DNA from 4 places in the Vibrio sp. CCUG 15886 genome. Region 3 is predicted to be linked to each of the others. Evidence: predicted binding sites of a transcription regulator. Region 3 holds the regulator's gene; each other region holds the start of a gene.
The links. The regulator CRP, encoded in region 3, controls carbon source genes, mostly activating them, when cyclic AMP is high. The targets are predictions, from matches to a motif close to TGTGANNNNNNTCACA.
Positions count from the first base shown of each region.

Region 1 (7,870 bases), on a different contig from region 3:
TTCCACAAACTCTAGGAACGCGCGAGCACGATCGCTGTTTTTGTCGAGATGGCGAGTTTTGAACTCCGCAAACAGCAGTGGCAACACGCTCATTTTCAGCTCTGCCACTTCGGTGTAGTTCACCCAATGTGATTCACGCGCTTTTTGCAGGCGCTGCTGGAATTCGGCACTGCCAACTTTCTGTTGCGCTTCCGCACTGAGCGCAAACTCAGGAACAGAGCTCACATCGATATAAAGAATGTTCAACCAACGGCGAGACGATGGGCTGTATGGGCTAGCGCCTTCTGGGTTGGCAGGAAATAGCGAGTGGATCGGGTTCAGACCGATGAAATCACCACCGCGAGATGCGATGTCACTCACCAGCAATTTAAGATCGCCGAAATCACCGATGCCCCAGTTGTGCTGGGTGCGTAGGGTGTAAAGCTGGATACTTGGGCCCCAGAGTTTTTTGTTCAACTCTAGAGAATCTTGTTTGAAACAAGCGCGTGGCGTGATGATCAACGCCATTTCATACGGTGCTTTACGACGCTTACGGCTCACGTATAGTTTGTGATAACCCCAAGCCAAATCTTTTGGCAGGGCAAACACTAGAGGGCCACCCTCGGCACGTTCATCGCGAACAATCTGTGACTGAAGATAGCCTTCCAGTACCTCTCCTTGTTCTGTTTCTAAACGCCAGTTGAACTCGCTTTCACGCGCACTGGTGCCAAGATTCAGTTCCACTTCCACCGGATCGCCATCACGCAATACCAATACTGGCGCCAATACGTCTTTCTTGTGTTTTTTCTCAGCTGAAGCCAGTAGTTTTTCATCGCTGCTAGTGTCATAGCCAAGAGAGTTGAGCAGGCGGCGTAGCGTTTCTTCGGAGACCAAAGCTTCGTCTCCCCAAGCGCTGACATAGCTGTCAGCTAATCGTGCCATTTCTGCGACTTTCTTTAATGCTGTTTGTTCTTTCATCGCTCTCTCCGAAGGTACTTCTGAAAACCTTCAATGTAGGGTTTATTTGCTGCTAGTCATTATCTGTAGATAAAGGACCAAGGCAGCCATTGGGCTACCTTGGTTTTGTTGATTAACGGTGAACAGCTTCGAGTTTCCAAATGTTGTTCACGTAATCGCGAATGGAGCGGTCTGAACTGAACTTGCCAACCAAAGCGGTGTTCAGAATCGCTTTCTTCGCCCAACCGGCTTGATCGCGGTACTGTTTGTCCATCGCTTCGTGCGCTTTCACATAAGAAGCGAAGTCTGCAAGACATAGGTACGGGTCACCGCCATCGAGTAGGCTATCGAAGGTCGCTCGTAGTAGGCCAGGTTGACCCGGAGTGAACTCTTCACCAAGAAGAAGATCCATCGACGCTTTCAGTAGTGGGTCTGCGTTGTAGTAGTCGAATGGGTTGTACCCTTTCGCTTTCAGCGCTTCTACGCCATCCACTTCTAGACCGAAGATGTAGATGTTGTCATCGCCCACTTCTTCACGAATCTCAACGTTCGCGCCGTCCATAGTACCGATAGTCAACGCACCGTTCAGTGCCATCTTCATGTTACCAGTACCAGATGCTTCTTTACCTGCGGTTGAGATTTGCTCAGACACATCCGCCGCGGGGATGATGATTTCAGCCATGCTCACGCGGTAATCAGGAATGAAGACCACTTTTAGCTTGTTACCGATGCGTGGATCGTTGTTGATCTTCTCTGCAATCTTGTTCAGCGCAAAAATGATCTCTTTCGCTAGGTGGTAACCCGGTGCCGCTTTCGCTGCGAAGAACACCACGCGTGGCGCCATGTCGAAGTTCGCATCGTTCAGTAGGCGGTGGTACAGAGACAAAATGTGCAGCATGTTTAGGTGCTGACGCTTGTACTCGTGTAGACGCTTGATTTGCACATCAAAGATCGCATTAGTATCGAGATCGATGTTCATGTTCTCTTTCACCCAGTTCGCTAGGCGCTCTTTGTTCGCCTTCTTAACCGCCATGTATTCCTTCTGGAATTTCGCGTCATCGGCAAACTTGGCAACACCTTCTAGCTGCTCTAGGTGCGCAGGCCAATCCGTACCAATCTTCTCAGAGATCAGTGCAGACAAACCTGGGTTACAGAATTTTAACCAACGACGCGGAGTGACACCGTTTGTCACGTTTTGTAGACGCGTTGGGTAAAGCTCATCGAATTCTGGGAATAGGTCACGTTTAACCAACTCAGAGTGAAGCGCTGCTACACCGTTGACTGCGTAAGAGCCAATCACACACAGGTTTGCCATGCGAACCATGCGGTGGAAACCTTCTTGGATGATAGAAAGCTTCTGCTGCTTCGCAACATCACCAGGCCACTTCGCACGCACTTCTTGTAGGAAGCGGTGGTTGATTTCGTAAATGATTTCCATGTGACGAGGAAGTAGGTGCTGAATCAGAGATTCGCTCCACGTTTCTAATGCTTCTGGCAATAGCGTGTGGTTGGTGTAGGCGAATGTCTTCGAGCTGATCACCCACGCTTCATCCCAATTTAGGCCTTTTTCATCAATCAGAATACGCATCAACTCAGGAATCGCGATGGTTGGGTGCGTGTCGTTCAACTGAATGGTTTCAAAGTTTGGTAGCGAAGCCAATGTGTGGCCAGCCGCTTCATGACGACGAAGAATATCGCGTACCGATGCTGCACTGTGGAAGTACTGCTGCATCAAACGTAGCGTTTTGCCTTTTTCGTGGTTGTCGTTCGGGTAAAGTACTTTGGTGATGTTGCCCGCGTCGATCAGTGCGTGCTGCGCTTCAAAGTAGTTACCGTTATTGAAGCTCTCTAGTGAGAATGGCGCAATCGCCTGACATTCCCACAAACGTAGCGGATAAACAGTATCGCTTTCGTAACCTACGATCGGTAGATCCCATGGCATGGCTTTAACATGCATGCCTGGTACCCACTGACGGCGCTCTTTGCCACCTTCGTTGATGACTTCAACATGACCGTAGAAACCAATCTCTTGAGCCAATTCAGGACGAGCCACTTCCCATGGGTAGCCTTCTACACCACGCCATGCGTCTGGCGCTTCTTTTTGACGACCTGCTTCAAAGGATTGTTTGAATAGACCGTATTCGTAGTGCAAGCCGTAACCCACGGTTGGGAATTCTTGCGCCGCCAAAGAATCCATAAAACACGCTGCTAGACGGCCTAGACCACCATTACCCAATGATGGGTCGCGTTCTTCTTCAAGAAGATCCGTTAGGTTTTGGCCAAGCTCTGCCATCGCTTCGGTGATCTGCTCGTACAGACCCATGCTGATCAAGTTGTTACCGGTTAAACGGCCAATCAAGAATTCAAGCGATAGGTAGTTGACGCTTTTCGCTTCAACGATTTTTTTGTCTGTCTCTGTTGCAAGCAAATCAAAAGTCGTCAGCTCTGCTAACGCACGGCCCATTGCAAGATACCAAGCGCGGCTATCTGCGTTTTCAAGCGTGTGTGCATAGGTTGCTGACAGGTGTTTTTTAACACTTTCTTGGAACGACACTTTGTCGAACTGTTTCTGTTGAGTAGGTTTCATTACCGAAATCTCACTTTTGGTTCTAATCCATCTGCGATACATCGTGCATGGATGGCAATGAATAAACATCCTCCTAGTTTTCAGCCTCTACAGGAGGAGGGGCAAGGGCGTAGAGGGGGGATTGGGGGACTGTTAGTGATCCGTCTCTCACCTTTCCCACTCAGACACCAGATTGCAGTGATTGAGATCACAGCCATCAACTAATAACTCTAGATGGCAAATATGACGCTCAGGTTGAAGAGCGAATTTAGAAAATCCATTTTTGTAAATTCGATCACAATAAAGTTTTGGTTTATGAAAAATGTTGCAAAATATTGCGCAATGCCATTCTTACTTAACGATTCAGATGGAGAATTTATAGATCAAATTCACAAAATTGGGGCGTAGTTGGCGTCAAAACCATCAACTCTTGAGAATTAGGAAGTGGATCAAAGTCTGAGGTGATTTCTTTAACGTAACATGCCCAGCAATTCGAGCATTTTGTCTAATTTTTGTTCGCTGGCTACATCCGGTTTTTCTGCCATGAAAAACCCAATATAAAAAGGAAGTATTAGAATGTGGATTCCTTCAAAACTCACACGTCCAGGCCGACTGCATAATGCGATTGTCCGCCCGAGAGTGTTAGAGCTGCTGCAACAAGCCCCTTACTATAAGTTGGTGCTGTTCCGCTCTCCCGCTGGCTACGGAAAAACCACCATGGCTGCGCAATGGTTGGCCGACAAAACCAACGTGGGTTGGTACAGCATCGATGACAGTGATAACGACGGTTTCCGCTTCATTAACTACCTGCTGCAAGCACTCAATAAAGCGACTAATGGCAACTGCAACAATGCACAAAAACTAGCAGAAAAGCGCCAGTTTTCCTCCCTGCGCTCGCTGTTTAGCGATGTGTTCGCTGAGATGGTCGACTTTCATCAAGAGTGCTACGTGGTTCTGGATGACTACCACGTGATCAACAATGAAGAAGTGCACGAAGCGATGCGTTTCTTCCTAAAACACATGCCAGACAACCTCACCCTTGTGGTCACCAGCCGAGCCAACCCACCGCTGGGCACAGCCAACTTGCGTGTGCGCGATCTGATGATTGAGATTGGCAATGAGATGTTGGCCTTCGACACCGAAGAGACCACACGATTTTTCAACCAGCGCGTCGCAGATGGTATCGATGAAGATACCGCCAACAATCTGCGTAACTATGTGGAAGGCTGGCCATCGGCATTGCAACTGATCGCCCTTCAAGCACAGCATCAAAAACGCACCTTAGCGCAATCGGCCGAATCGGTTTCCCAGTTTAACCATGCCCATCTCTGGGATTATTTGGTGGAAGAGGTGTTTGACCTACTCGATGCCGATACACGCAAATTCTTGATGCAGGTGTCAGTGCTCGATCACTTTAACGATGAGCTGGTCTACGCCCTCACCCAGCGTGAAGATGCACTGGGGATGATTGAATCTCTCAACCGCTACGGCTTATTCATCTATCCGCTTGAAGGGGAGCAAAACTGGTTCCGCTTCCACAACTTGTTTGGCGAGTTTTTGTCGCACGAGCGTCAAGCGCGCATTCCACAGCAGGAGCAGGAGCTGAACCGCAATGCCGCCATTGCGTGGTTGAAACAAAAATCCCCGCATCAAGCGATTCGTCACGCCCAAAAAGCGTATGACGGAGAACTGGTGGCGGAGATCCTCAACGAGTTTGGTTGGAAAATGTTCAACCAAGGCGAGCTGTCTACTCTGGAATCCGCCATCAATCTGCTGGAAAAAGATCTGCTGTTCAGCAACCCAAAACTGACCATGCTCCGCGCTTGGCTTGCACAAAGTCAGCACCGCTATAACCAAGTGGGCACCTTACTGGCGGAAGCAGAAAATGAGCACAAAAAGCGCAATATTGATCTTGATATCCAATACCAAGGCCAAGCGAATGCCTTGCTGGCTCAGGTAGCGATCAACAGCAACGATCCAGAAAAAGCCCTCGAGCTGGCTGAACTGGCATTAAGCCAGCTGGATAGCACGGTTTACCGCAGCCGCATCGTCGCTACTTCAGTCGTAGGGGAAGTGAACCACGTGATTGGCCGCCTTGATCGCGCTCTGCCAATGATGCAGCAAACCGAAAAGCTGGCGCGCCAGTACCAGGTTTACCACCAAGCGCTGTGGGCGATTTTGCAGCAAAGCGAAATTCTTATCGCGCAAGGCTATGTGCAAGCCGCGTTCGAGCTGCAAGATTCCGCCTTCCGTCTGATTGAGGAGCAGCAGCTTCAACATGTGCCTTTGCATGAGTTCTTACTGCGCGTACGAGCGCAAGTGTTGTGGTGTTGGAACCGTTTGGACGAAGCCGAAGAGTGCGCTTACAAAGGGCTGCAAATTCTGGAAAATCACGCGCCAAGCAAACACTTGCACAGTTATTCGATGCTGGCTCGCATTGCGATTGGCCGTGGCGAGCTCGATCGCGCAGGCAAGTTCATCGAACACATTCAACATTTGATGAAGCAGTCCACCTACCACGTGGATTGGACCGCCAATGCTTCACTTTCACTGATCCTATACTGGCAAGCGAAAGGCAAACTCAACGCAATTCAAGAGTGGCTAGACACGGCTGTGCGTCCTGAAAATGCCTGCAACCACTTCTGTCAATTACAGTGGCGCAATATCGCTCGTGCTCACATCAACCTTGGTCAATACGACCAAGCTCGCCAAGCCTTGGATTTCTTGCAAAGTGAGGCTGAGAAAGCGAACTTAGTCACCGATCGCAACCGTAACCTGATCATTGAGGCAATTTTCGCTGTTCATCAGAAAGATGAAAATCAAGCCAAAGTGCTGCTTAAGGAAGCACTGCAGCTCACTAACCAAACCGGTATGGTCGGCAATTTCTTAATTGATGGCGCGACCATTGGCACCTTGTTGGAAAAACTCACCAACCGCCATGAGCTGGGTGACTTAGAACGCCACCGCGCGCTGCAATTGATGAAAGATATCTCTTCCAATCAGCGCAGCCGTTCGGTTCACTTTGACGAAGAATTTGTCGAGAAATTGGTCACCCACCCGAATGTGCCTGAGTTAGTGCGCACCAGCCCACTGACACAAAGAGAGTGGCAAGTGCTGGGCTTGATCTATTCTGGCTTTAGTAACGAGCAGATCGCTCAAGAACTCGATGTGGCGGGCACCACCATCAAAACCCACATCCGCAACTTGTATCAAAAACTCAATATCGCCAACCGTAAAGAAGCAGTCACCACCGCAGAGAACCTCTTGCAGTTGATGGGGTATTAAATACTCCCGATATCAGATAATAGTTGCAACACTCAAAAGCCGATCAATCGATCGGCTTTTTTCTTTCATCAGTCAAATCCGTTACGAGCGTTCAACTCTGTTTATCGCGCTATCAAATCCCCAACAAAATTGAATATAACCGATTGATATTGTTTGCTATCTAGTCAAATTTATAAAAAATCACATCAAAATCACACTTAGATAAATTATTTAGGCGAATTCGACTCTGTTTGATTATTATCGATAAATAATGAGTTTCATTCTCATTTGAGCAATAAAACAGCAAAGCGACATAGAATAGGTATCCGAAAAACTAAATCATGAACATACGAACAAAACCGCACCATAAATCTGCGCTGTACATGGGTGACAATCGAATTAGTTATACTCATATGGAAATTCAAAATGTCATGTTCAACGCAGATAAGCTTTCTGAGCGTTCTTCCAACTCAACCTATATCCAGAATCATGCAGCTTCCAGCGATATTTTCTATCGAATAGCACGCGCAATTCTTTTGCATTGGTCTCGGCCCGCGATTCAATATTTGATTGGTTCGGCGTCCGAGCTGGCTAAGATGCATTGGGCGATTCACTGCCAGCCGAACCAGACCATTGAGGTGGACTATTTTACCCAACGCTTGCAAGTCACCACAGTAGAAAAGCAGCACGATTACAACAGCTACGACTCTTTGATTCATTGGTTGGATGGCGCAAGCATGGCGATTTTGGCCGATAACCCACAGGCGAAAGCGCAGCTCAACGCCGTTCCCGCTCATGAAATCTCACGGAAAACAGACCTCACCGATTTTCGTCCGATTGAACAAGATTTCTTTCACTTGTTTAAGGCGTTTTTGTTTGGTGAGCAAAACAAGGAGCAACAGGCCGCACTGCTGCAAGCGGTGGTTCCCTACCTCACCAGTGAGTTAATTGCTGAAGCTGAAAAAGGCGAACCTTACTGGATGAATTACTATGAGTTTCTTATTTTTCCGCTCTACAGCCTGATTGCAATTAGCTGGGGATTTGAAGCAACACCGCTAGACCAAGCGGTGGAAGCGTCTATCGAGGCCAACTATCAATGGTATG
Region 1 covers NZ_JAQQBT010000001.1:1,402,487-1,410,356, reverse strand. Annotated here, with positions in the region: gene malQ (4-alpha-glucanotransferase) at 1-957, opposite strand, end outside; gene PQQ36_RS05975 (glycogen/starch/alpha-glucan phosphorylase) at 1,070-3,523, opposite strand; gene malT (HTH-type transcriptional regulator MalT) at 4,079-6,787, shown strand; gene PQQ36_RS05965 (immunity 49 family protein) at 7,108-7,870, shown strand, end outside.
Region 1: PQQ36_RS05975 (glycogen/starch/alpha-glucan phosphorylase) is a predicted target of CRP. The motif match lies at 3,700-3,715, and genes of this name have one in related genera.

Region 2 (7,870 bases), on a different contig from region 3:
TGTAGTACAAGCTCGATCTATTCATTGATAGGTGAGGCCAATAAAGAAAATTGCCGATTCCTATTTAGTAAAAACAAGAAATTAGACGACACTTAAAGAAAGGGCAAAATGACACCGCAAAGGAGCACGCGATGAACTCACTCAAAGTAAAAGATTACATGACCCTACAAGCCGTCACCTTCACAGTTGACATGTCTTTAAGTGCCGCATTGAACAAAGTCATGAAAAGCGTGGTCATGGGTGGTCCGGTGATCAATGAAAAAGAAGAAGTGATAGGTTTCCTTTCAGAGCAAGACTTGCTGGATAAACTGGTGAAAGCCAGTTATCACTGCCAAGATTCGTACACCGCTGGTGAGTGCATGCACAGTGATGTGCTATCGGTTTCGTCCGATATGTCGATCATCGAACTGGCCGACATGATGAAAGTCGGCAAACCGAAAATGTATCCGGTGGTCGACAACAAAAAATTGGTTGGGGTGATCACCCGTCGCGATGTGTTAAAAGCGATTGGCCAAAGCCTCGATGATTGCTTCAAACATCCGGTTTAACCTTCATCTTAACCTTCCTCCTGACGCTGAGCCCTCTAACGAGGGCTTACTTTTATAGCCGATTCCTTGCGGAGTGAAATAACGCTTGACCTTGGAGCTGACTCTAAGGTTTATGCTTACGCTGTACTCACCAATAAGGAAAATGTTATGTGCTCAAAACATACTGCTTGTCAGTCAGAGAAAATCATTGCCAAACCTGCAGCGGTATCGTGCTGCAGTCCGAGCTTAGCCGCTAGCAAAATGACCGCAATTTCATCGGTAGCAGACAGCTGTTGCAGCTCAGATGCGTGCTCAAGCTCAGATCCGAATGAAGAGAGTGAGCGGCGAGAGACACCCTTAGCTCAAAGCGCGTCGGAGCGACAAAGTTGGCTCATCTCCGGTATGGATTGCCCGTCTTGCGCTCAGAAATTGGAAAAAGCCGTCTTGGGTGTGGCCGGCGTTCAGCAGGCGAAAGTGTTGTTTGCCACCGAGAAGTTGGTGGTGGATTTCGCTTCTACGTCATTAATGGCAGAGATTGAACAAGTCGCGGCAAAAACAGGTTTTCCAATCACGCTCGTTGGCTCATCGGCAGCGAAGGCAACTACGGCGCCTCAACCTCAAGGTTGGCTCGGTTTTGTTTACGTTAACTGGCACATTTTAGCCATAGCCTTTTCTATGGCTATCGCCGCTCTATTGGCGACGGTTTCCGAACCGTTAAGTAATGGCTTATTTGTTCTAACCTGTTTAGCGGGTTTATACCCTGTGGCGAAAAAAGCCGTGCGCCTTGCTCGCAGCGGAACCCCTTTCGCCATTGAGACGCTGATGAGCGTGGCGGCCATTGGTGCGCTTTATCTTGGTGAAAGCGTGGAAGCGGCCATGGTTTTACTGCTGTTTTTAATTGGTGAGAAATTGGAAGCGTACGCCGCCTCAAGAGCAAGAAGTGGCGTTCAAGCGTTAATGGCCTTAGTGCCGGAAAACAGCATTAAAATTGTCGATGGTCAACGAGTAGAAGTGGCGGCAAGTGAGTTGATGCCAGGTGATGTGGTTGAAATTGCGCCCGGTTCTCGTTTGCCTGCGGATGGCCTGCTCCTTACGCCGACGGCCAGTTTTGATGAAAGTGCCTTGACGGGAGAATCGGTGCCCGCAGAGCATACCTCTGGCGCGAAGCTGATGGCGGGTGTGGTGGCTGTCGATAAAGTCGTGCGCATCGAAGTCACCTCAAAACAAGGTGAAAATGCGATAGATCGTATTTTGCATCTCATCGAAGAGGCGGAATCGCGCAAAGCACCACTGGAGCGTTTCTTAGACAAATTCAGCCGTTGGTACACACCATTAATGATGTTGGTGTCGTTGGCCGTGATCGTCGTACCGCCAATGTTCTTCGCCCAGCCTTGGGAGACGTGGGTGTATCGCGGTTTGGCTTTGCTACTGATTGCTTGTCCTTGTGCTTTGGTGATCTCAACGCCGGCAGCAATTACTTCTGGCCTTGCTGCGGCAGCCAAACGTGGCGCCTTGATCAAAGGTGGCGCGGCGTTAGAACAGCTTGGTAAAGTCGAAGCGGTTGCCTTTGATAAAACCGGCACACTTACACAAGGCAAACCGCAAGTGACAGATGTGGTGTCATTCCTCTATGACGATGAAACCTTGTTGAGTTTGAGCGCAGCGGTGGAAGTGGGTTCGAGTCACCCTTTAGCGGTTGCGTTGATTAATCACACCGAGAGTTTGGGTTACACCATTGCGGAAGCAACGGACAAAATGGCTCAAGTTGGGGCGGGCGTTTCCGGTTTCGTTGATGGTAAAAGCGTGGAGCTGGTGGCCCCTTCACGAGCCCAATTTCCACTCTCCTTGCAACTAGAAAGAGAAATTGTCCGCTTAGAAGGACAAGGGAAAACCGTGGTGATTGTGCGTCATGATAGTGAAGCCATTGGGCTTATCGCATGGCAAGATACATTGCGCAAAGACGCGGCTCAAGCGGTGGTTGCGCTGGGTAAACTGGGCGTTTCTGCGGTGATGTTGACAGGTGATAACCCTCGCAGTGCTCAAGCCATTGCTCAGCAGATTGGCATTGATTACCAAGCGAGCTTATTGCCAGCAGACAAAGTCCACTATGTGGAGCAGTTTGCCGCAAGCAAGACCGTTGCCATGGTTGGAGATGGCATCAACGATGCGCCTGCCATGAAAGCGGCGAGTATTGGTATCGCCATGGGCGGAGGAACCGACGTCGCCCTTGAAACGGCGGATGCTGCGCTTACGCATAATCGCTTGGTTGAGTTGCCAAGCATGATAGAGCTCTCACGCGCCACAATGAGCATCATCCGTCAAAATGTCGCGTTGTCATTGGGTCTAAAAGGGGTGTTTCTTGTCACCAGCTTGCTTGGCATCACCGGGTTATGGGTGGCGGTATTAGCGGACAGTGGCGCAACGGCATTGGTCACACTAAACGCACTGCGATTGTTACGATTCCGTTCCTCAAATGAATAATAGACAGTGTGAATCTATAGAGCCCGCATTTATGATGCGGGCTTTTTGTTGGCATTTCTTATGCAATTTGGCTGAAAATTGCAGACAAAGTGTGATGCAAACCGGTTTTTCTAAGTAATAAGTTTTTGTTACATTCTTTCATTGTGACCCTGATCACTCCAAGTTGTGGGGAGGTTGAGTAAAGTGCATTTTTAGACCCCTACAAATTTATCTGAGCTTATTTTCAAGTAAGCCGCAATAAGGAGTGACTTATGTCTCAAGCTGTTTTCCACTTAGGTGTTACTGAAGCAGATCTTAACGGTGCAACGCTAGCGATCATCCCAGGTGATCCTGCGCGTGTACAAAAAATTGCTGAAGAAATGGAAAACCCAGTATTTCTAGCTAGCCATCGTGAGTACACCTTGTACCGTGCACAGCTAGATGGCAAACCAGTGGTTGTTTGTTCAACGGGTATCGGCGGTCCTTCTACTTCTATTGCGGTTGAAGAGTTGGCTCAACTGGGTGTGCGTACTTTCCTACGTGTTGGTACAACGGGTGCGATCCAGCCGCATGTTAACGTGGGTGACATGATCGTCACGACAGGCTCTGTTCGTCTAGATGGTGCGAGCTTGCACTTTGCGCCAATGGAGTTCCCTGCAGTGGCTGACTTTGACGTAGCAACGGCAATGAAAGCAGCTGCATTAGAAAGTGGTGCAACAGTTCACACGGGTGTTACTGCGTCAAGTGATACCTTCTACCCAGGTCAAGAGCGTTACGATACCTTTACGGGTCGCGTAGTGAGCCGTTTCCAAGGCTCAATGAAAGAGTGGCAGGAGATGGGCGTACTGAACTTTGAAATGGAATCAGCGACGTTGTTGACCATGTGTGCAAGTTCTGGCCTACGCGCGGGTTGTGTTGCCGGTGTTATCATCAACCGTACACAAAAAGAGATCCCAGATCACGCGACGCTAAAAGAGACGGAAGCTCGCTCTATCAAAGTGGTTGTCGAGTCTGCACGTAAAATGCTGTAATCACATTGCACTGATTGAATGAAGAAACCCCGAGGTAATTGCTTCGGGGTTTTTGTTTGTCGGTTGAAAAAGCAATTGGTCTTTTAAGCCCCTCCAAGTAAGACGGGAATTAGATCCCGTCGCTACCACCTGCTTGTGCAAACCACTCTGTGAGATGCTTTTTCAAATCTTTCAATTCATCAGGGCCGATCAGCGCTAAGCCAAGATCTTCTGCACGGGTAATATCGTTGTGACGCAGTGGACGGAAGCTTACCAACATGGCTCTTGCTTGTAGGCCACCGAGTAGGTCACGCAGTGATTCAAGCTTATAAAGCGTATCGTCGCCGTCATCACGCATGCCCTTCGTCTTACATTCAATGATGTGCAGTTTATTGTTAACCACAGAGGCGACATCAAGCTCATTACGCACTTCGCGCTCACCAAGTTGACGATAGACCTGAACATTGAGCGAATGGTCTTGAATGGTGGGCATGTCATCTTGGATCTGTTTGACGGTGCTGTGAACCAGTGTCTCTAACCATTCACCATTGGAGAAACGACGAGCGTCTTCATTGGCAAAGGTAAGAATGCCGTTTTCGTAAGTGGCGATCTGCGCTTCCACCAAATCTGCCAGCAGCATATTCAGCTCGCGATAGCCTTGCTGCTTTTCAGATAACTCTACATCCAGCTTTTGCTCTTTGCGGCATGTCGTAGCGAGATAGTTTAAAGTCGCCAAACCAGGGCCTAATTCCAAAGCGTGACTGGCCCAACGCTCGCCGAGTTCATGCAATTTTTGGTCAAGTTGAGGTGGCAGTTCGACCTCATTGAACTCACCGCGCGCACCAAAGATAGTGAGATAATCAGCAACGGTAATGCGGTCTTGTACTTGAGTGTCTTCACGGCCATCAGGATAGAGCCAGCACAGTTTGTCGCTGTTTGGTTCAACCACAAAAATTGGCCAATGGTAAGTGCGGAATACCTCATAAACAGAAAGAAGGCGATGACGCAGGCCACAACTGGCGTTCAGTTTGACATCTTCCCCGCGGCTTTTGAGATCTTCAGCTAAGGCCTGAATAGATTGTTTGATCAAACGAGTATCGACGACAGAGGGGATGACAAACAGTTCGGAAGTGATATCACGCTGAGCAAGCACAGAATGAAGTCTTTGATACATATCGCGTTGAGACTCATCACCGATAAACACGATATGAGTGCTGACGGTACGCAGATCGAGGAGAGGAGTCACCAGTCTGACAGGGTCCTGATCAATGATACCAACGTGTACAGCCATAACATTTCCTTCTCAGTACGGCTTGCAAAAAATGAGGATGTGAAAGAGAGTGCAAGCGCCTGATCTCCATATGTAGACACAGCGCATAAAAAACAAGGGCAACTTTGTCAAAAGTTGCCCTTACCGGATGACTTTCCCCCGTTTGAGGGGATTTCTGTTGAAATTTAGAGCTTAAAGCGATGCACCAATTCAGTCTGTTGACTCGCTAAGCTAGAGAGGCTCTCGCTGGTGGCTGCGATTTCCGCCATCGCATGGTAACTACGGTCTGCGATGTTATTGATGTCTTCCAAGCTACGTGCAATAGAGGTTGACGTTTCGCTCTGTTCTGCGGCCGCTTGTGAAATGTGCGTACTCATTTGGCTGATTTCGATGATCAACGCCTGAATCTCTTCCATCGCGCCGTTGGCTTTCGAGGCTTGCTCTACCGACATCTCCATATCACTCATGCAACTTTGAATCACATGGCTTGCCGACTGCGAGCTAGACTGCAGATTGCTGATCATCGATTCAATTTCAGTGGTTGATTGGGTGGTCTTCGATGCGAGTACTCGAACTTCGTCTGCAACCACCGCAAAGCCGCGGCCTTGCTCGCCCGCACGCGCAGCTTCAATTGCCGCGTTGAGGGCAAGGAGGTTGGTTTGCTCTGCAATGTTGCGAATCACATCGAGAATCGAGCCAATTTGACCACTCATGCGTTGCAATTCAGAAACCGCGCTGACCGACTCGTTTAGGCGAGTCTCCAATTGATTGATGGTGGAGATATTGCTACTCATGATGGTACGGCCAGATTCAGATGCCGATTCCACTTTTTGCACCATTTCCAACGAACCTTGCGCGCTCTGGGCCACTTCTTGAACGGAGTGACTCATTTCGGTCATTGCAGTGGCTACGCTGGCGGTTTGCTCGCGTTGTGCATTCAGTTGGTTTTGCGCGTTGCTCGAGGTACGTTCATTGTTTGCTGCGGTGTCGGTCAGATTTTCTGCCGCATCATTCAATTTCACCAAAATGTCGTGCAGGCTATCTGCCAGTGTATTGATGTGGCCACTCACTCGACTGAACTCGTTGTTGTAACGAATTTCGATACGCTGCGTCATATCACCGTTGGCAAGCCCTTCCAAAGTGGAAAGAATACGTGTTAACGGCTCACGAACGCTGTGGGCAATGTGATAGCCCACAGCGGCGGCAAAAATGGTCACCGCAATGCCAATCACAATCGCTTTGAGCAAGCCTTGGTCGTACACTTCGCCTGCTTCAACCAAAGAGGTGTTGAGGTTGTCGGTTGCTGTTGTAGTAAAGGTTTCCAACAATCGCATCGCAGAGTCAACTTTGACCGCTAGGTTGGCGATGTTGTCATACAAAGCAGCTTTGGCTTCAAGGTAGCTGGCGTGTTGATCCAACACCCCGCCTTTTTGGCCCACGTCCTGAGTGAACTGCTCGACAGATGCATTGAACACATCTTTCAGTGATGGCAGTTGGGTAGTGAGGCCACGATAAGCGTAATTAAGGTGAGTGACCGCTTTCTTGTTTTTGTTCACTGCCTTTTTCACAAACTCAAGGTCTGAGCTAGCCAAGGCGTCTGAGGTGATCACTTCAGCATCTTTCAACTTAATGAAATAGCTTTTTGCCATCACTTTGACAGAAATGCTGGATTGGTCATCGACGTACTCTTTCATACCAACCGTCAGTTCGGTGTGAAGTTTTTGGAAGCGACGTGACGATTTTTGCACTTCTGTTTGTGCAGCAAACATCGCTTCATAGTTGTTCATTGCTTCATTGGCTTCCGCAAAGTAGCTGTTTTCAATTTCTCTGAGTTGAGCTAAAGACTCTGCGAGTGCAGGGTAGGCCTTGCTCGCGTTTTCCAGTTCGTTGAGCGTTTGGTTAAACTCAGTTTGCGATCTACCAAATTCGCTGCGCATCTGCGTCATGCGATCTTGGTTCTGCGTGGTGAGAAAATCTTTAAAAGATTTATCCGCAGATAACAACTCAACACTGGTTTGGTTGGATAACGAAACCAAAGGCAGTGAATTTTTCGAAACGGTTTCGAAGTTGGAATGAATTTGATTCATGCCATTGGTCATAATGGTGACTGTAACGGCAAACAAGACGATTATCAGCGCGAAGCCGGCATACATCCTTTTAATGACTGAGCCTTGCATACTTTGAGCCCTCTCCCACATGTAACAAAAGAAAAAAAGAAACGGAACCCGTCTCAAAAAACTAACAAAATTGTCATCATTGTATTGAGATTGAGATGAGCATTTTGTGGCGAGGGCTGCAAAAAAGACTTTATAGCAGGATGTTCTGTTGATAATGTTACGTGAACACTGTTTTTTATTGAGATGCACACAACGTTGGCGCATACTTATCCGGTTAAACAGCGACGTTATGGAGTACACATGGCCGAAGAAACTATCTTTAGCAAAATCATTCGCAAGGAAATTCCTGCTCAGATCCTTTTCCAAGATGATCTTGTCACCGCATTTCGTGACATCAACCCACGAGCACCGAAGCACATCCTAATTATTCCAAATAAACTCATTCCGACAGTGAATGATGTTGAGGCGGATGATGAAGCGATGATG
Region 2 covers NZ_JAQQBT010000012.1:42,654-50,523, forward strand. Annotated here, with positions in the region: gene PQQ36_RS17295 (CBS domain-containing protein) at 132-548, shown strand; gene PQQ36_RS17300 (zinc/cadmium/mercury/lead-transporting ATPase) at 696-3,008, shown strand; gene udp (uridine phosphorylase) at 3,260-4,018, shown strand; gene PQQ36_RS17310 (DUF1887 family protein) at 4,128-5,288, opposite strand; gene PQQ36_RS17315 (methyl-accepting chemotaxis protein) at 5,453-7,444, opposite strand; gene hinT (purine nucleoside phosphoramidase) at 7,685-7,870, shown strand, end outside.
Region 2: udp (uridine phosphorylase) is a predicted target of CRP. The motif match lies at 3,151-3,166, and genes of this name have one in related genera.

Region 3 (7,870 bases):
CTTAGACCTTGATGCTGTCATGTGGCTAGAACGTTGGCTACAAAGCTACCCAGGTACTTTGATGCTGATCTCGCACGACCGTGATTTTCTCGACCCAATCGTGAACCGCATCGTTCACATTGAAAACCAGAAACTCAATGAGTACACCGGTAACTACTCATCATTTGAAAACCAGCGCGCTCAGAAACTGATCCTGCAACAATCGATGTTTGAGAAGCAGCAGAAGCAGATGGCGCACATGCAAAGCTACATCGATCGTTTCCGCTACAAGGCGTCCAAAGCACGCCAAGCGCAAAGCCGCATCAAAGCGCTGGAGAAGTTAGAAAAAGTGCTCCCCGCACAGTTTGATAACCCATTTAGCTTTGAATTTCGTGAACCTGCCGTGCTGCCAAATCCGATCATGATGATGGATGACGTTTCTGCTGGTTACGGTGACAACCTCATCCTCGATAAAATTCGTCTTAATCTGGTGCCAGGCAGCCGCATCGGTTTGCTCGGCCGTAACGGCGCCGGTAAATCAACGCTGATCAAGCTCCTCTCCGGAGAGTTGAAAGCCCAAGGTGGCGATTTGACTTACTCGCAAGGCGTCAAAATTGGTTACTTTGCTCAGCACCAATTGGAAACCTTGCATCCCGAAGAAACGCCACTGCAACACATGATGCAGATCGCGCCAGATAAAACCGAACAAGAACTGCGTAATTATCTGGGTAGTTTTGGTTTTCACGGTGACAAAGCGCTGGAGAAAGTGGCGCCATTTTCAGGCGGAGAAAAAGCGCGCTTGGTGTTAGCGTTGATCGTCTGGCAAAAACCAAACTTACTGCTGCTCGACGAACCGACCAACCACCTAGACTTAGATATGCGCCAAGCACTGACACTGGCACTGCAAACCTTTGAAGGCGCGATGGTGATCGTCTCACACGATCGCTATTTGATCCGCGCGACCACCGATGATCTTTACCTAGTGCACGATCGCCAAGTGGCTCCGTTTGATGGTGATCTCAACGACTACTACAAATGGCTCACTGAACAGCAAAAAGCGGAGCGTCGCGAAGCGGCCGCAGAAATGCCAGCCAAAGACAGCAGCAACAGTGCCGCAGCGAAAAAAGAGCAAAAGCGTCGTGAAGCCGATTTTCGTAAGTTAACCGCACCAATTCGCAAAAAACTGACACAGTTGGAAGCGAAAATGGATAAGTTGGGCGAAGCGTTGGCAGAAGCAGAGCAGCAATTGTCTGATAACTCACTGTATGATGCCGAAAATAAAGCTAAACTTACTCAAGTACTGGCGCTGCAAGCACAAAGTAAATCCGCTCTCGAAGAGATTGAAATGGAGTGGATGGCAGAACAGGAAGTACTGGAACAGATGGAACAGGAGTTCAATAGCCAATGAGTTCAGAGCACGTCCAACCTTCACTTACCCTCGAAAGGCTGTGGCAATTCAGCCTACAATATTATTCGATTCGAGAAGTGAAAGAGGCGTGCCTTGCTTTGCAGAACAACTTTAACGGCAACGTCAACTTACTGTTGCTGTTCAAATGGCTCGATGAACAACAACTGACGTTTCAAGAGCAAGAGTGGCACCAAGTACAAGCCTGCTTGGGCCGCTCTGAAACCCTACTGCATACCTATCGCGATCTCCGCCGCCAGTTTAAACAGCATCTGCCGGATACCCTCTATCGCGAAGCACTGCAATTTGAACTGCAATTGGAAAAGCAGCAACAATCCGATCTCGTTGATTGCATCAACACCCTAACGCTGTCACCCAACCAGCAACAGCCGCTCACACAGCGCTACTGCCAACATCTCGGTGCCGCGCATCTCTACAACGCCTTCGCCGTTGCCTCACCGTCGCAGAAACTCGGTTGAAGTGTGATCCTGAGCCCGTCTCACAAAGAACATCACTCTCAATGATTGACGAAAAGTTGAGCAGAAGGACTAAATTAACTCGTATCACGCATACAAAGATCAGTGAAATGCCTCGCTGATCCAAATAACTCAAAGAGCAACACACATGACTCTGTTTACCGCCGCAGCTGGGATAAAAAATCCACACCTACAAACCTTATTGCCGCGCTTAATTCGCAAAAAAGCCTTGTTTGAACCTTTATGGCAAACGCTGGATACGCCTGACGGTGATTTTTTGGATCTCGCTTGGAGCGAATCTCCACACAATGATCAAGCCAAAAACAAACCCTTGTTTGTGTTATTTCACGGCCTTGAAGGCTGCTTCTATAGCCCTTACGCCAATGGTCTAATGAAAGCGTTTGCTGACGCTGGTTGGTTGGCGGTGATGATGCATTTTCGTGGTTGCAGCGGTAAGCCCAATCGCCTCGCGCGCGCGTACCACTCCGGCGAAGTTGAGGATGCAAGACTGTTTCTTACGCATTTGCACGACGCGTTTCCTCACACGGTCAAAGTCGCCGTGGGCATCTCCTTAGGGGGCAATATGCTGGCCAACTACCTTGCCAAGTATCAGGGAGACGAACGGCTGGATGCAGCGACCATCGTCTCTGCGCCTCTGGATTTGTCCGCTTGTTCGCAACGTATTGAGCAAGGGTTTTCGCGCGTCTATCGTCGCTACTTACTCTCCTCGCTCAAACGCAATGCACTGCGTAAGCACCATTTGCTGGCTGGCGAACTCGATCTTTCCTATCAAGCGATTAAACGAGTAACAAGACTGTACGACTTTGATGACTTGATCACCGCCCCGCTGCACGGCTTTCAAGATGCCGCCGATTATTATCAGCAGTGTTCTGGGCTCAACAAACTTCGTGATATTCGCATTCCGACTCAAATCATTCACGCGAAAGACGATCCCTTTATGACCGACGCAGTGATCCCTAAGTTTGTGCTCCCAGACAACATCGATTATCGACTGTTTGATCACGGTGGTCATGTCGGCTTTCTCAGTGGAACCGCCCTGCAACCGCGATTTTGGCTAGAAGAAGCGCTGCCCGCCTACTATGAAAGTATGGCGGTTTCTGGATAATAGCGCCCCTGTCGGCCGACAAATCCACTCACGAGCATAGAATAAAGAGGTATTTATGATCGTTCCATGGCAACAAATCAGTCCTGAGGCACTGAGCAATTTGATTCGCGAGTTTGTCCTGCGTGAAGGCACCGATTACGGTGAAAGTGAATACTCACTAGAAGAAAAAATCGCACAAGTACAGCAGCAACTGGAATGCGGTGAAGCGGTGGTGGTTTTCTCTGAGTTACACGAAACCGTGGATATTCAGTTAAAACAAAAATTCTAGCTGCGCCACACTTTACCGAATCCTATCCCATGACAAGCAAAGTGAACGTGCTATAGTGGGACAAACGATTGCTCCGCGGGAGGCCGATTCCCGCTCAACAGGTAAGTTTGAATACGACAAGGTCTGTCATGTCTGCAAAACACCCAATAATAGCCGTCACAGGTTCATCCGGTGCCGGCACCACCACCACCTCCGAAGCTTTCCGCAAGATGTTCAATATGATGAGCATCAAGCCCGCATGGGTCGAAGGGGATAGCTTCCACCGTTTTACGCGCCCAGAGATGGACGTCGAAATTCGCAAGGCAAAAGAACAAGGCCGTCATATCAGCTATTTTGGCCCTCAAGCCAACGATTTCCCAGCTCTAGGCGAATTTTTCCGCCAATACGGTAAATCTGGCACTGGTGAAGTGCGCCGCTATCTGCACACGTTTGACGAAGCGGTACCCTATAACCAAATGCCCGGCACTTTTACCCCATGGCAAAAGCTACCGGAAAATACCGATGTGCTGTTTTATGAAGGACTGCACGGTGGCGTGGTGGATGGCGAAGTGAATGTCGCGCAACACGTCGATTTCTTGATAGGCATGGTGCCGATCGTCAACTTAGAGTGGATACAGAAATACGTGCGAGATACCCGAGATCGCGGCCATTCACGCGAGGCAGTGATGGATTCGATTGTGCGCTCAATGGATGACTATCTGAATTACATCACACCGCAATTTTCTCGTACTCACATCAACTTTCAGCGAGTTCCAACGGTCGACACCTCCAATCCGCTCAACGCCAAAGGCATCCCAAGCCTTGATGAAAGCTTTGTGGTGATTCGTCTTAGAGGAATCAAGAACGTTGATTTTCCATACCTACTGGCGATGATCGATGGCTCGTTCATGTCACGCCACAACACCCTTGTGGTGCCGGGAGGAAAAATGAGTTTTGCTATGGAATTAATTGTGCAACCTATCCTGCAACAATTGATTGAAACGGGCAAAATTGGATAAAAACTCAGCACGGAGAGCGATTACTTTTCATACCGTGATCATGTGCACAGTTTTGCTTAAAAAATCCGATACTCGGCACGATTAAAATCAAGAAATCGTTTTCGAAAAAGGATACTATTTCAAACCGAAACACAAGATAGCTTGCAGCCTTAGTTAACAGCTCTTATTCTAGGAAGCCAAGATTAAGGCTTCGCTAAAATATGGATAGCGGCAAGCGTACCCTGCAGAGGAAGTGAGATATTATGGTTCTAGGTAAACCTCAAACCGATCCAACACTAGAGTGGTTTCTTTCACACTGTCATATTCATAAGTACCCATCAAAAAGCACGCTCATTCATGCGGGCGAAAAAGCAGAAACGCTTTACTACATCGTAAAAGGTTCTGTTGCGGTACTGATTAAGGATGAAGAAGGTAAAGAAATGATCCTTTCTTACCTAAATCAAGGTGACTTTATTGGTGAACTAGGCCTGTTCGAAGAAGGTCAAGAGCGTACCGCATGGGTTCGTGCAAAATCACCTTGTGAAGTCGCAGAAATCTCATTCAAGAAATTCCGTCAGCTCATTCAGGTAAACCCTGACATCCTGATGCGTCTATCTGCTCAGATGGCAAGCCGTCTGCAAGTGACCAGCCAAAAAGTGGGTGACTTAGCATTCCTAGACGTAACTGGTCGTATCGCTCAGACGCTATTGAATCTGGCGAAACAACCAGATGCGATGACGCACCCAGATGGCATGCAGATCAAGATCACTCGTCAAGAAATCGGTCAAATCGTTGGCTGTTCTCGTGAGACAGTAGGTCGTATCTTGAAGATGCTCGAAGAGCAGAACCTGATTTCTGCACACGGCAAGACTATCGTTGTTTACGGTACTCGTTAATTTCCATTAACGATGAACAATTTCAAAAGCCACTCATGGCAACATGAGTGGCTTTTTTGTTTCACAGAGACAGGTATTGGAAGTCAAGAGCACTACGCTTCAGCAGCAAACTTCCTCCTTCGAGACTAAACCCTCTCAGATTCCGAGTGTTAAAATCTCTCGCAGCAAAGCATTCTCGAACCTTCAGGGCGCAGCCCGTTCTCGATTCTGTTAACCATTGGTGCTTTCGAAAATCTTATCGGCAGACGCTTCCACAAACCCTGGGTAAAGCTCACCATTGTCCATCGGGTAACGCTTAGCGAACTCGTAAAAACCACCAGGTACGATCTCACTGCCCTCGCTAAAGTGCACCGCCACTTTGTCGGCCATGGTCGAGGATTGCTCGAGCAACACCTCAGGTGAGCCTTTGACTTCACCACCCACTTCGTTAATGACAAAACCTGCGTTGCGTAAGTGATCATTCACGCCTTTGACCGAGTCCAACGCCTTGAGCTGATTGACACTGACGGTAAAGTGATTGGCACCATAGCCATGAGCCGCCAGCCAAGACGCATATTCACTTTCTTTTGCTAGGGTTTGGTAATCAGCAAACGACAGATCCCATAAGCGACCACCGTGTAAAAATGCACTGTCTTCTAGACGTGAAGCGTCGACTTGCGCCACCAATTTTTCGACGATGGCTTGTAACTCCGCCGAGCATTCATCCACTTTTAGCGCGCTGATAAACACTTTAGGTTGGGTCGGGTCGGGATGCTCAAAGTGCTTGGCAATCAACTTTTTGCTCTTAAACAGGTAATCACCACACGCCACATAGCCGAGCTCTAGAAATGGCTTGGCTAGCGTCTCGATACCCAGCGGAGCAACATTAAATGTGCGCAAAGCGATGTGGTCGTTGATCAATGGCTCATCTTCTTCTAGCAGTTGATGAACTTTTGCAGCGGAAGGACACAAACGTTGAATATAGTCATTCCATAGCGATTGAAAGAGAACAGCTGGCGTCATAACGCCTCCTTGTTGTTGTAGATTCACGTTGTCGGTTATAGCGTAAATGGAAAAATGGCGATGGCGGTTGCTGTCCAGAGTGCAACCGACATCGCCATCAACCTGTGACGGCGATGACCGAGGTGTAAAAAACCTCACTTATAGTTGGGCCACAGTGACTCAGGCTCGATCCCACTGCGCCCTTGGGCGACTAACACGCCCTTATTATTATTTTACAGTTCGACGCCTGGGCTTAACGTTGCAGGGAGTAATGTCTCCTCCCCTTCCATCGAAGCCATTGGATAGGCACAGTAATCCGCGGCGTAGTACGCACTTGGGCGCAAGTTGCCCGACGCACCGGGGCCACCAAACGGTGCATCACCACTCGCGCCCGTTAGCTGACGGTTACGATTGACGATGCCAGCACGAATATGGTCAACGAAATATTGCCACTCACCATCATCGGTTGACACCAAACCAGCCGATAAACCAAAGCGGGTATCATTGGCGAGCTCAACCGCTTGCTCTAGTGTTTGATAACGCACCACTTGCAGCAATGGGCCAAAGTATTCTTCGTCGGGCAACTCAGCAATGTTGGTAACATCGATAATACCCGGCGTGACAAATGCCGCCTCACCCGCTTTGGCTTCAATCAAGCTCTCTCCACCAAGCGATTGCAGGTTGGCTTGCGCCGCCAAAATGAAGTTTGCAGCAGCCACCGAAATCTGTGGTCCCATGAAGGGAGCAGGTTCTGCAAATGGCTGATCAACACGCAACTTCTTGGTCGCTTCGACCAAGCGGGTGATCAGTGCATCGCCTTTCTCACCCAATGGGATGTAGAGACGACGCGCACAGGTACAACGCTGCCCGGCACTGATAAAAGCCGATTGGATAATGGTGTAGACGGTAGCATCAAGATCGCCATAGTGATCGGTGATCACCATAGGGTTGTTGCCGCCCATCTCAAGTGCCAGCATCTTGCCCGGCTGACCAGCAAACTGGCGATGCAATAAATGACCTGTGTTGGCACTTCCCGTAAACAGCAAACCATCGATGCCTTTCGATTCCGCCAAAGCAATGCCCGTTTCCTTGCCACCTTGTACCAGGTTGATCACCCCTTGAGGCAGGCCTGCAGCTTGCCACAGCTTCATGGCAAGCTCGCCCGTCCACGGGGTTTGCTCAGAAGGTTTAAACACCACAGTGTTACCGGCTAGTAGCGCAGGCACAATGTGACCATTGGGTAAATGACCCGGGAAGTTATACGGGCCAAAGACCGCCATCACACCAAGCGGGCGGTGACGCAAAACAATCTGGTTGCCTGCGGCTTCTTTTTGCGACTCGCCGGTACGCTCATGGTACGCACGAATCGAAATGGCGATTTTACCCGCCATGGCCGCCGCTTCAGTGCGCGTTTCCCAAAGCGGCTTGCCGGTTTCTTTGGCGATCACTTGGGCGATCTCTTCACTGTTCTCTTTCACTTGCTCAGCAAAGGCCAACACCACCGCCTCTCGCTCGGCAACGGACAATGTTTTCCAGCCAACAAACGCTTGGCGCGCTGCTTTCACCGCCATCTCCACTTGTTCCGCCGTGGCTCCCTTGCCACGCCAAACAACCTGATTGTCATACGGGGAGAGAGAGGTAAACTCTTCACCTAAACCTTCGACCCATTCACCTGCAATCCACTGTGTCATCATCTCTTCCTTTCTGTTTACTGCGGCAACATGCGTACGTAGTGACCATCTTCAACGTTCAACGCTTCGGC
Region 3 covers NZ_JAQQBT010000019.1:30,657-38,526, reverse strand. Annotated here, with positions in the region: gene PQQ36_RS19960 (ABC transporter ATP-binding protein) at 1-1,387, shown strand, start outside; gene PQQ36_RS19955 (TIGR02444 family protein) at 1,384-1,863, shown strand; gene PQQ36_RS19950 (hydrolase) at 2,009-2,986, shown strand; gene PQQ36_RS19945 (YheU family protein) at 3,042-3,254, shown strand; gene PQQ36_RS19940 (phosphoribulokinase) at 3,383-4,252, shown strand; gene crp (cAMP-activated global transcriptional regulator CRP) at 4,495-5,127, shown strand; gene PQQ36_RS19930 (DUF1338 domain-containing protein) at 5,338-6,129, opposite strand; gene astD (succinylglutamate-semialdehyde dehydrogenase) at 6,342-7,799, opposite strand; gene astA (arginine N-succinyltransferase) at 7,817-7,870, opposite strand, start outside.

Region 4 (7,870 bases), on a different contig from region 3:
CTCTTCACTTGAGGTGACACGCCGAGTCAACTCGTTTGTCTCCGGCTGGGTAGAGGGCGCATTGGAAAAACTGCCAGTGATCACGCCTGATGAAGAATCGGCCAACAAAATCAATAATTACATCGATAAAGAGTTCCAAAACATCGATCGTGAAACCTTTAAGCAGCAGTTGCGTGAGGCGATGAAAAATCTCACTGCCGATTACGAAGTGGGCCTGAAAAAAGGGCGCAAAGTGTCGGTTAACCGCCCGGTTGGTGGTGCTCAAGCGATGAAACAAATCGAAAAAAGATAACCTTACACTGACATTTCTCTCATTGACTTGCTGAATAATCCGCACGGAGGCAGCAGTTAGCCTCTGAATGTACATGGAGAGATGACTTTGAAAAAAGTTTCTATTGCTTTAGCGATTCTTCTGACTCTAAGCGGATGTCAGGCAACTCAACGTCAGAATGCAACCACTGGCGAATCTGAAACCAACTCAGCCACTAAAGGCGCACTGATTGGCGCGATTGCAGGCGCAGTCGCTGGCGCGGCAACGGGCGACAAAAAAGATCGTGGTAAACGTGCCCTGATCGGCGCAGCAGGCGGAGCCGCTATTGGTGGTGGTGTTGGGTATTACTTTGACCAACAAGAGAAAGCACTGCGTGAAGCACTGCTTAATTCTGGCGTTCAGGTCGAACGTGTTGGCGAAAATCAATTGCTGTTACGTCTTGAAAATGGCATCGGTTTTAGCTCAAGCTCTTATGCTCTGGATAGCGGCATTCACAATACCCTTAAAGGTGTAGCGCAAATCTTAGTTGAGTACCCAGATACCAGCTTAGTGATTGATGGCTTTACTGACAGCACAGGCAATGATGCCTCTAACCAAATTCTCTCCGAGCGTCGTGCGGAATCCGTCCGTAGCTTCCTGATTTCTCAAAACGTTGCTGCAGGCCGAGCCGTCGCACGAGGCAACGGTGAACGTTACCCTCTTTGCACCAACAGCACTGCAGAAGGCCGAGCTTGTAACCGCCGTGTCGAGATACAAATCCTGCCACTTAAGTAATAACGCAAAGTTGGCAATTTTGGCTTAGCTGCTGATTTCACATTAGGTTCAGTCTATAATTTGGGCTGAACCTAACCTCTAGAGATCCCATTTTGCGCAAACTCATTTTGCTTGTTACTTCGCTCATGTTCCTGATGCTTTCTTTTCGCTCTCATGCAGAAAGCACACAGGAGTTAACAGCAAAAGCCAATCAGCAAGATCCCAAGGCACAATATCAGCTCGCTGTTCAACTCGAACAGCACCAAGATGACACGGCTTCTGTCGATGCTTTCTATTGGTACCAACAATCCGCTGAGTTAGGTTATGAGCCTGCGCAGTTTAAACTCGCACAAGCTTTAGAAAGTGGCATAGGGACGCAAGTCAATATTAAAAGCGCCGCAAATTGGTACCTCCACTCGGCACTCCAAGGTAATCAAGTTGCCCTGCTGCGTTTGGGCAATCTGTATGAACAACACGGCAATGAATTTAACAATCTTGACCTTGCTCAACAGTGGTTTGGTATTGCAGCCCAAACTAATCAGCAAGCTGATCAAGAATACAATCGCATACTTGAACTTAAGTTCAACCAGTTGCGTGCCAAGCAAGTCTCTGCGATATCGCAGCTCGATAGTGCTTTGGCGGAACCCGTTGACGAGCATTCGCTCACATCAAACCAAACCAATTTCTCGCAAAAAAACAGTGCTTCTGTAGTCAGTGATTGGATCCCTATTGCTCTATTGCTCAGTGTTATTCTTGCAGGCGTTTCTTTGGCGCGCACAATACGAAAACGTCGACTCACTCAGCAAATAGACCGCGACTTAACACTAGAAAAGGAACTGAAAAGTCAGCAGTTCAGTAACAAGCAGTTAAAACGCCAGTTAGAAAAAGTCTTTAACGAGTACAAAAAACTGCAGAATCAACAAAAAAATCATAAGGTAGCGCTGGCTTGCGCGATGTTTGGTTACCTGCCAAGTAACATCCCTGATGAAAAGTCGATCAAAATTCGCTTCCGCCAACTATCGAAACTCTACCACCCAGATGCCAGGGGTAGTGAAGAGGAAATGAAGCGCCTAAACGGGGCATTAAAAGTACTATTACAAAATGTTACAAATAAGTAACACTGCAATTGTTGATATATCAATCAAAACGCGAAACACCCATATAATCTACTCTCGCAATCGATCACGCTCTCAAATTTTATTTACAGACATTTAACACCCATAGAAAAGTTATGGCATAATAGCGCCGCAAAATAACACCTAACCAAGACTCTAGGTGGGGAGAACGAGATGTTTACAATTGAAGGCACCTGTGATTGGTGCAAAAAGCCAAGAATGCTGACTAGACATGACTATCTTGATGGCAAATGCCATCACGCATGTGAAGAATGCAATGACATTGCAAAAATTGACGTACGCTTGTTTAACATTGGCGAACAACAGATGCGCGATCGTCAAATGTTAAGTTCATAGTGTTAAACAGCCATATTTTATCGTAAATAGACAAATCAATAAGCTTGGATAACCACACTAGGAATGAATCAAGCATCAATGGATGATTTCGATACCCTCTCTTTGCAGAGGGTATTTTTTTGTCGTCAGTTCCAGCTTCCCTATCGCGTCTTCTAACCATTATTATCTACAAACAGACAGCCGTTCGCATAACGAGAAATATTCAACTATCTTTCTGAAGCATTGTGCAATCGAATACATTTGTGACTTCACTCTAATAATGCAACATAAACAACCGTTACATTACTTATAGTGACAGGGATCACTGAAGAGTTTTCGTTCTTGCATAGAATAACCTTCCATGCAATTACAAGGATTCACCATGAAGAGTCGCTTTGAGAACGCGCTGGCAAGCGCACCAGAATCACTTTCACGCCATCTAGCGCCTATCATTTTGGCTGCTGACTTTGATGCTTCCCTTTCAACAGTTCAGTTTGATGAGTTACTCAAGCAAACAGGGATGACCGATAACCAACTACGTGTTGCGTTGCTTCCCTTTGCTGCCGCTTACTCTTACGCGCCCATCTCTGAGTTTTATGTTGGTGCGATTGTTCGTGGCCTATCTGGTACTCTTTATTTTGGCGCGAATATGGAGTTTGATGGGGTCCAGCTTGGACAAACGGTTCATGCTGAACAATCGGCTATTAGTCACGCATGGATGAAGGGCGAGCAAGGTCTTTCAGACATCACCATTAATTTCAGCCCTTGTGGTCACTGCCGTCAGTTCATGAATGAATTATCCAGTGCCAAAGAGCTTAAGATTCAATTGCCAGAGCGCGAAGAAAAGAAACTACACGACTATCTGCCAGATTCATTTGGCCCATCAGATTTGGGCATCGAATCGGCATTAATGAGCCAAGTCCATCATGGTTTCGCCACTGAAGATGATGATGCCTTAATGCAACGTGCGGTTGAAGCCATGAACCGCAGTCATGCACCTTATACGCACAACTTGAGCGGTGTGGCATTGCAGACTGAAAGTGGACGCGTTTATCTGGGTGCATACGCCGAAAATGCTGCTTTCAACCCAAGCCTTCCACCACTGCAAGTGGCATTGATCCAGTTGCTTCTCGCGGGTGAGAGATTTGACAATATTCAGTCTGCGGCGCTTGTTGAAAGCCATAAAGGCAAAATTAGCCACTTAGCATGTACCCAGTCCACACTGGAAGCCTTAAACCCCGATATTCCAGTGAGTTATCTCAGCTTATAGCGATATGTCGTCAGCCCTACTTTACGTAGGGCTTTCTTTAAAATCACAAAGCAAACGTTTGCTTTGCGGGTTAAATTGAGTATGATCGGCGGCAATTTTATTCTCTCTGATTACTTTTTAAAGGAAGCACTATGTTCGGTACCGCGACTCGCGAAAGCGCCACACGCGTATTACTTTTGGGCTCTGGTGAACTCGGTAAAGAGGTGGCGATCGAATGCCAACGTCTTGGTCTGGAAGTGATTGCCTGTGATCGCTACCCTGATGCACCCGCGATGCAAGTAGCACACCGCAGTTATGTTTTCGACATGTTAGATGCAAGCGAGCTAGAAAAAGTTATCGCCGCAGAACAACCTGCGTTTGTAGTTCCAGAGATTGAGGCTATCGCAACGGACAAGTTGGTAGAACTCGAGGAACAAGGCTTAAACGTGGTGCCTAGTGCAAAAGCAACCAAACTCACAATGAACCGTGAAGGGATTCGTCGTCTAGCGGCAGAAGAGCTTGGCCTCACTACCTCACCATACCGCTTTGCAGACAACTATCAGCAATTTGTCGAAGCCGTTGAAGCGGTGTCGATTCCTTGCGTCGTAAAACCCGTGATGAGCTCTTCTGGCAAAGGACAAAGTGTCATTAAATCTCCAGCCGATATTGAGAAAGCATGGCAATATGCTCAAGAAGGTGGTCGCACTGGCGCTGGACGAGTGATTGTCGAAGGCTTTATCGACTTCGATTATGAGATCACTCTACTCACCGTTCGCGCAGTTGATGGCGTGCATTTCTGTGCTCCTATTGGCCATCGACAAGAAGATGGGGATTATCGTGAATCTTGGCAACCACAGCAGATGTCTGAAAATGCCATCAAAGCTGCCGAATACACAGCAGAACAGGTAGTCAATGCGTTAGGTGGCTACGGTATTTTCGGTGTAGAACTTTTCGTAAAAGGTGACAAGGTGATCTTCAATGAAGTCTCCCCTCGCCCACACGATACCGGGCTAGTAACACTGATTTCACAAGAAATGTCTGAATTTGCTCTCCACGTACGTGCATTTACTGGCATGCCAGTGAACAAGATTGTTCAATACGGCCCTTCCGCTTCAGCGGTGATTTTGGGCAATGGTCAATCAGAAAACCTTCGCTTTGACGGAATGTCTGACGCGCTTGAACAACCGCAAACCCAGTTGCGTCTGTTTGGCAAACCCGATATTAATGGCCGTCGTCGTTTAGGTGTTGTGTTGACACGTCGTTCTAGCACTGAGAAAGCGGTGGATGCAGCAATAGAAAGTGCTAAGAAAATCAAAGTCATTTACTGAACATCGTTTTTCGATTCAGCCGATTAAAAAGGGTAGCTCACGCTACCCTTTGTTATTTATCGTTTTCAATAACGTAGACTTCTTCGCTAAAGCGGCTTAAGCCTTGTTTTGCAATTTTGGGATGATGTTCATCCGCGATGTCTTGATACAAACGTGTCACATGCATGCCTGCAAATAAGTGTTCTATCTCTTCTTGAGTGACCGAAAACGGAGGGCCGGCCATCTCTTGCTGAGGGTAATCTAAACTCACCAGTAAAATACGCCCGCCAGGATTTAATAGACCACGAATGCGTTGTACATACTCCACTCGCATCTCTTCAGGCAACGCAATCAGAGCTGCACGGTCGTATATCAAATCTGCTTTACTGATCGGAGCGGTGAAAAAATCCCCCGCGTAAATAGACAACTCATCAAACTGATATAGCTCATGTTGGCCGGAAATCGGTATCACCGTCGGAGTGTAAAAGTGCTCAGCAAAAAAAGATCGCACGGCAATCAAACTGAGTTCAGCACCTTCAACGTGATCATGCTTCGTTGCCAACCACGCAAGATCTTCTGTTTTACCACAAAGTGGAACCAAAACCGTTTCTTCTCGCTTCGGTGCCAACGCAGACCAAAAACGGGTCAATAATGGATTAACGTCTTCCAAATGAAAGCCAATTTGGTTGCTGGCCCATTTGTTGTGCCAAAATTCTGCATCTCTCATCGTTATCTGTATCTTTCTTTTGAACTGACCTGCGCCATAGCCTAACCAATAATTAACATTGAAAACAGTGAAAAGTGGTTTTCGTTCATATTAAGTTAATCCTTGGAATGTAGAGTGTATGACTGAAATCTGGGGATTATGCAGTGTGTGACACTGTGCACATAAGAGAAACATATACACTTATCTTGATTGTTTCCTGACAGTGCGCCCCCATAACTTAAGTAACTTGACTGAGTTTTAGACCTTTTGACTCCCCGTTTACTAAAACAACGCAAGTTAAGGAGAGTGAATGAGCTTATTTCTTCGTACTACCGCATTGATGCTTTTGGTACTAAGCCGTGCACCTGCGTTTGCAGCCATTCCCACCGCGCCATCGAACCAAGAAAAACAGCGCGAAACAAGCCAAAATGAAGTGTGCTCAAAACTGTTTAAACACAGCTTGAGTGGTTTATACGGCATTCAATCCACTGATACGCAACCACTTCAACCCTACACTGATTTTGACGTGCTTTATAGTAAAGCGCACCAAGCGCAATTTGAGCTCGAAACCATCGTAAAGAGCACCGCACTGTTGACGGATACTCAGCCCTATTTTGCAGGCGTGAAATCACAACAACGTGCGAAACAGAAAATTGCTTTGGAACTTAATAATCAACCAGAACGCATTACTGACCTCGCTAGAGCAACCATTGTAGCCGATGACGTAGCAAGCCTTGTTAGTGCCTACGAGGCTTTAGAGCGAGAAACACGCATCGTAAAAGTGAAAAACCGCTTTAAGAGCCCTGGTGAGTCTGGATATCGCGACCTCAACCTGTTGGTGCAACTACCAAAGACTAACTTAGTTGCAGAAGTCCAACTGCACCTAAAAGCCATTGCAGATGTGAAAAGTGGCCCTGAACACGATTTATATCAGCAAATTCAAATGATGGAGAGACAAGCAGCAAGTGAAACGCGTTCACTGAATGATGTCGAGTTGGCGACCATTAAACGACTAAGAAGCCACTCAAAAGATCTTTACCAACAAGCGTGGCAACCTTATTTAACCACACACTTGGAAGCGGCTTAAGCGCTTAAGCAAATAAGTTAGATACCGCTGAAAAACGAAGACCACGCAATGCGTGGTCTTTCTGTATTCATAGTTCCATTACTATTTCAGATTTTCGACACGAGCTTTTAGCTTCTGGCCTGGTCTGAATGTGACAACGCGTCGTGCAGTAATTGGAATGTCTTCACCGGTTTTAGGGTTACGACCAGGTCTCTCGTTCTTATCTCGTAGATCAAAGTTACCAAAACCTGATAGCTTTACCTGCTCGCCATTTTCTAGTGCCTTGCGAATTTCTTCAAAAAACACTTCAACCGTGTCCTTGGCGTCCCGTTTACTAAATCCTAGTTTTTCAAACAGGTTCTCTGCCAAATCGGCTTTTGTGAGCGCCATAAAACTTTCCTCAAAGCTAAGTTATACCTTGCTACACAATGGGTAGCGCCAAAGCAATTTGCCCTACCAATCAACAACATATCGGGCTTACAACGGAAAGTGTATGCCAAGCTTCTGATTTACGCCAACTTTTTATTTGATCTAAATCGCGCATTGAATTCAAAAAGGCAGCGCTAGAGTGTCAATTTTTGAAGCAATTCAACAAAAAATGTAATAAAGCAAACACTTATAAAGATTAAAAAACCAAATCAAAGCAAAATTACGAAATTTTTATCTATTTGATATTTTCGTTAGCTATCGCATGTTTTTTCACCACCCTGACAAAACTTTCCGTTTTATCAGTAAGTTGCAACCGCAATAACATGCACATAATTAGGATAACACCCTAGCGATTTGTTTCAAAAATAGTCCTGCTTCACTCGTGCAGTTGTAGTTGATTCACATCGTCGATGCAGATGACGCCAAGCGCCGTCAAGTAACTTAGCACCTGAGGGTTATTTTCTGGAAACACTGCGCGAGTTGACGCCAAATTTAGAATCACCTTAAAGTCTGCGGCGACAAGCTGTTCAATGGATTTTTTCACGCAAAAGTCCAACGCCAATCCACCCACAAGCACAGTCTCTATTCCGTGGGCACGAAGGAACTCAATTCCCCCTGTCGATAGCGTATCGGCTTGG
Region 4 covers NZ_JAQQBT010000003.1:315,244-323,113, reverse strand. Annotated here, with positions in the region: gene PQQ36_RS09965 (DUF2786 domain-containing protein) at 1-292, shown strand, start outside; gene PQQ36_RS09960 (OmpA family protein) at 374-1,045, shown strand; gene PQQ36_RS09955 (J domain-containing protein) at 1,138-2,142, shown strand; gene PQQ36_RS09950 (hypothetical protein) at 2,314-2,496, shown strand; gene cdd (cytidine deaminase) at 2,858-3,745, shown strand; gene purT (formate-dependent phosphoribosylglycinamide formyltransferase) at 3,877-5,052, shown strand; gene PQQ36_RS09935 (thiopurine S-methyltransferase) at 5,105-5,758, opposite strand; gene PQQ36_RS09930 (phosphoribosylglycinamide formyltransferase) at 6,048-6,824, shown strand; gene ihfA (integration host factor subunit alpha) at 6,906-7,193, opposite strand; gene PQQ36_RS09920 (isochorismatase family protein) at 7,609-7,870, opposite strand, start outside.
Region 4: cdd (cytidine deaminase) is a predicted target of CRP. The motif match lies at 2,738-2,753, and genes of this name have one in related genera.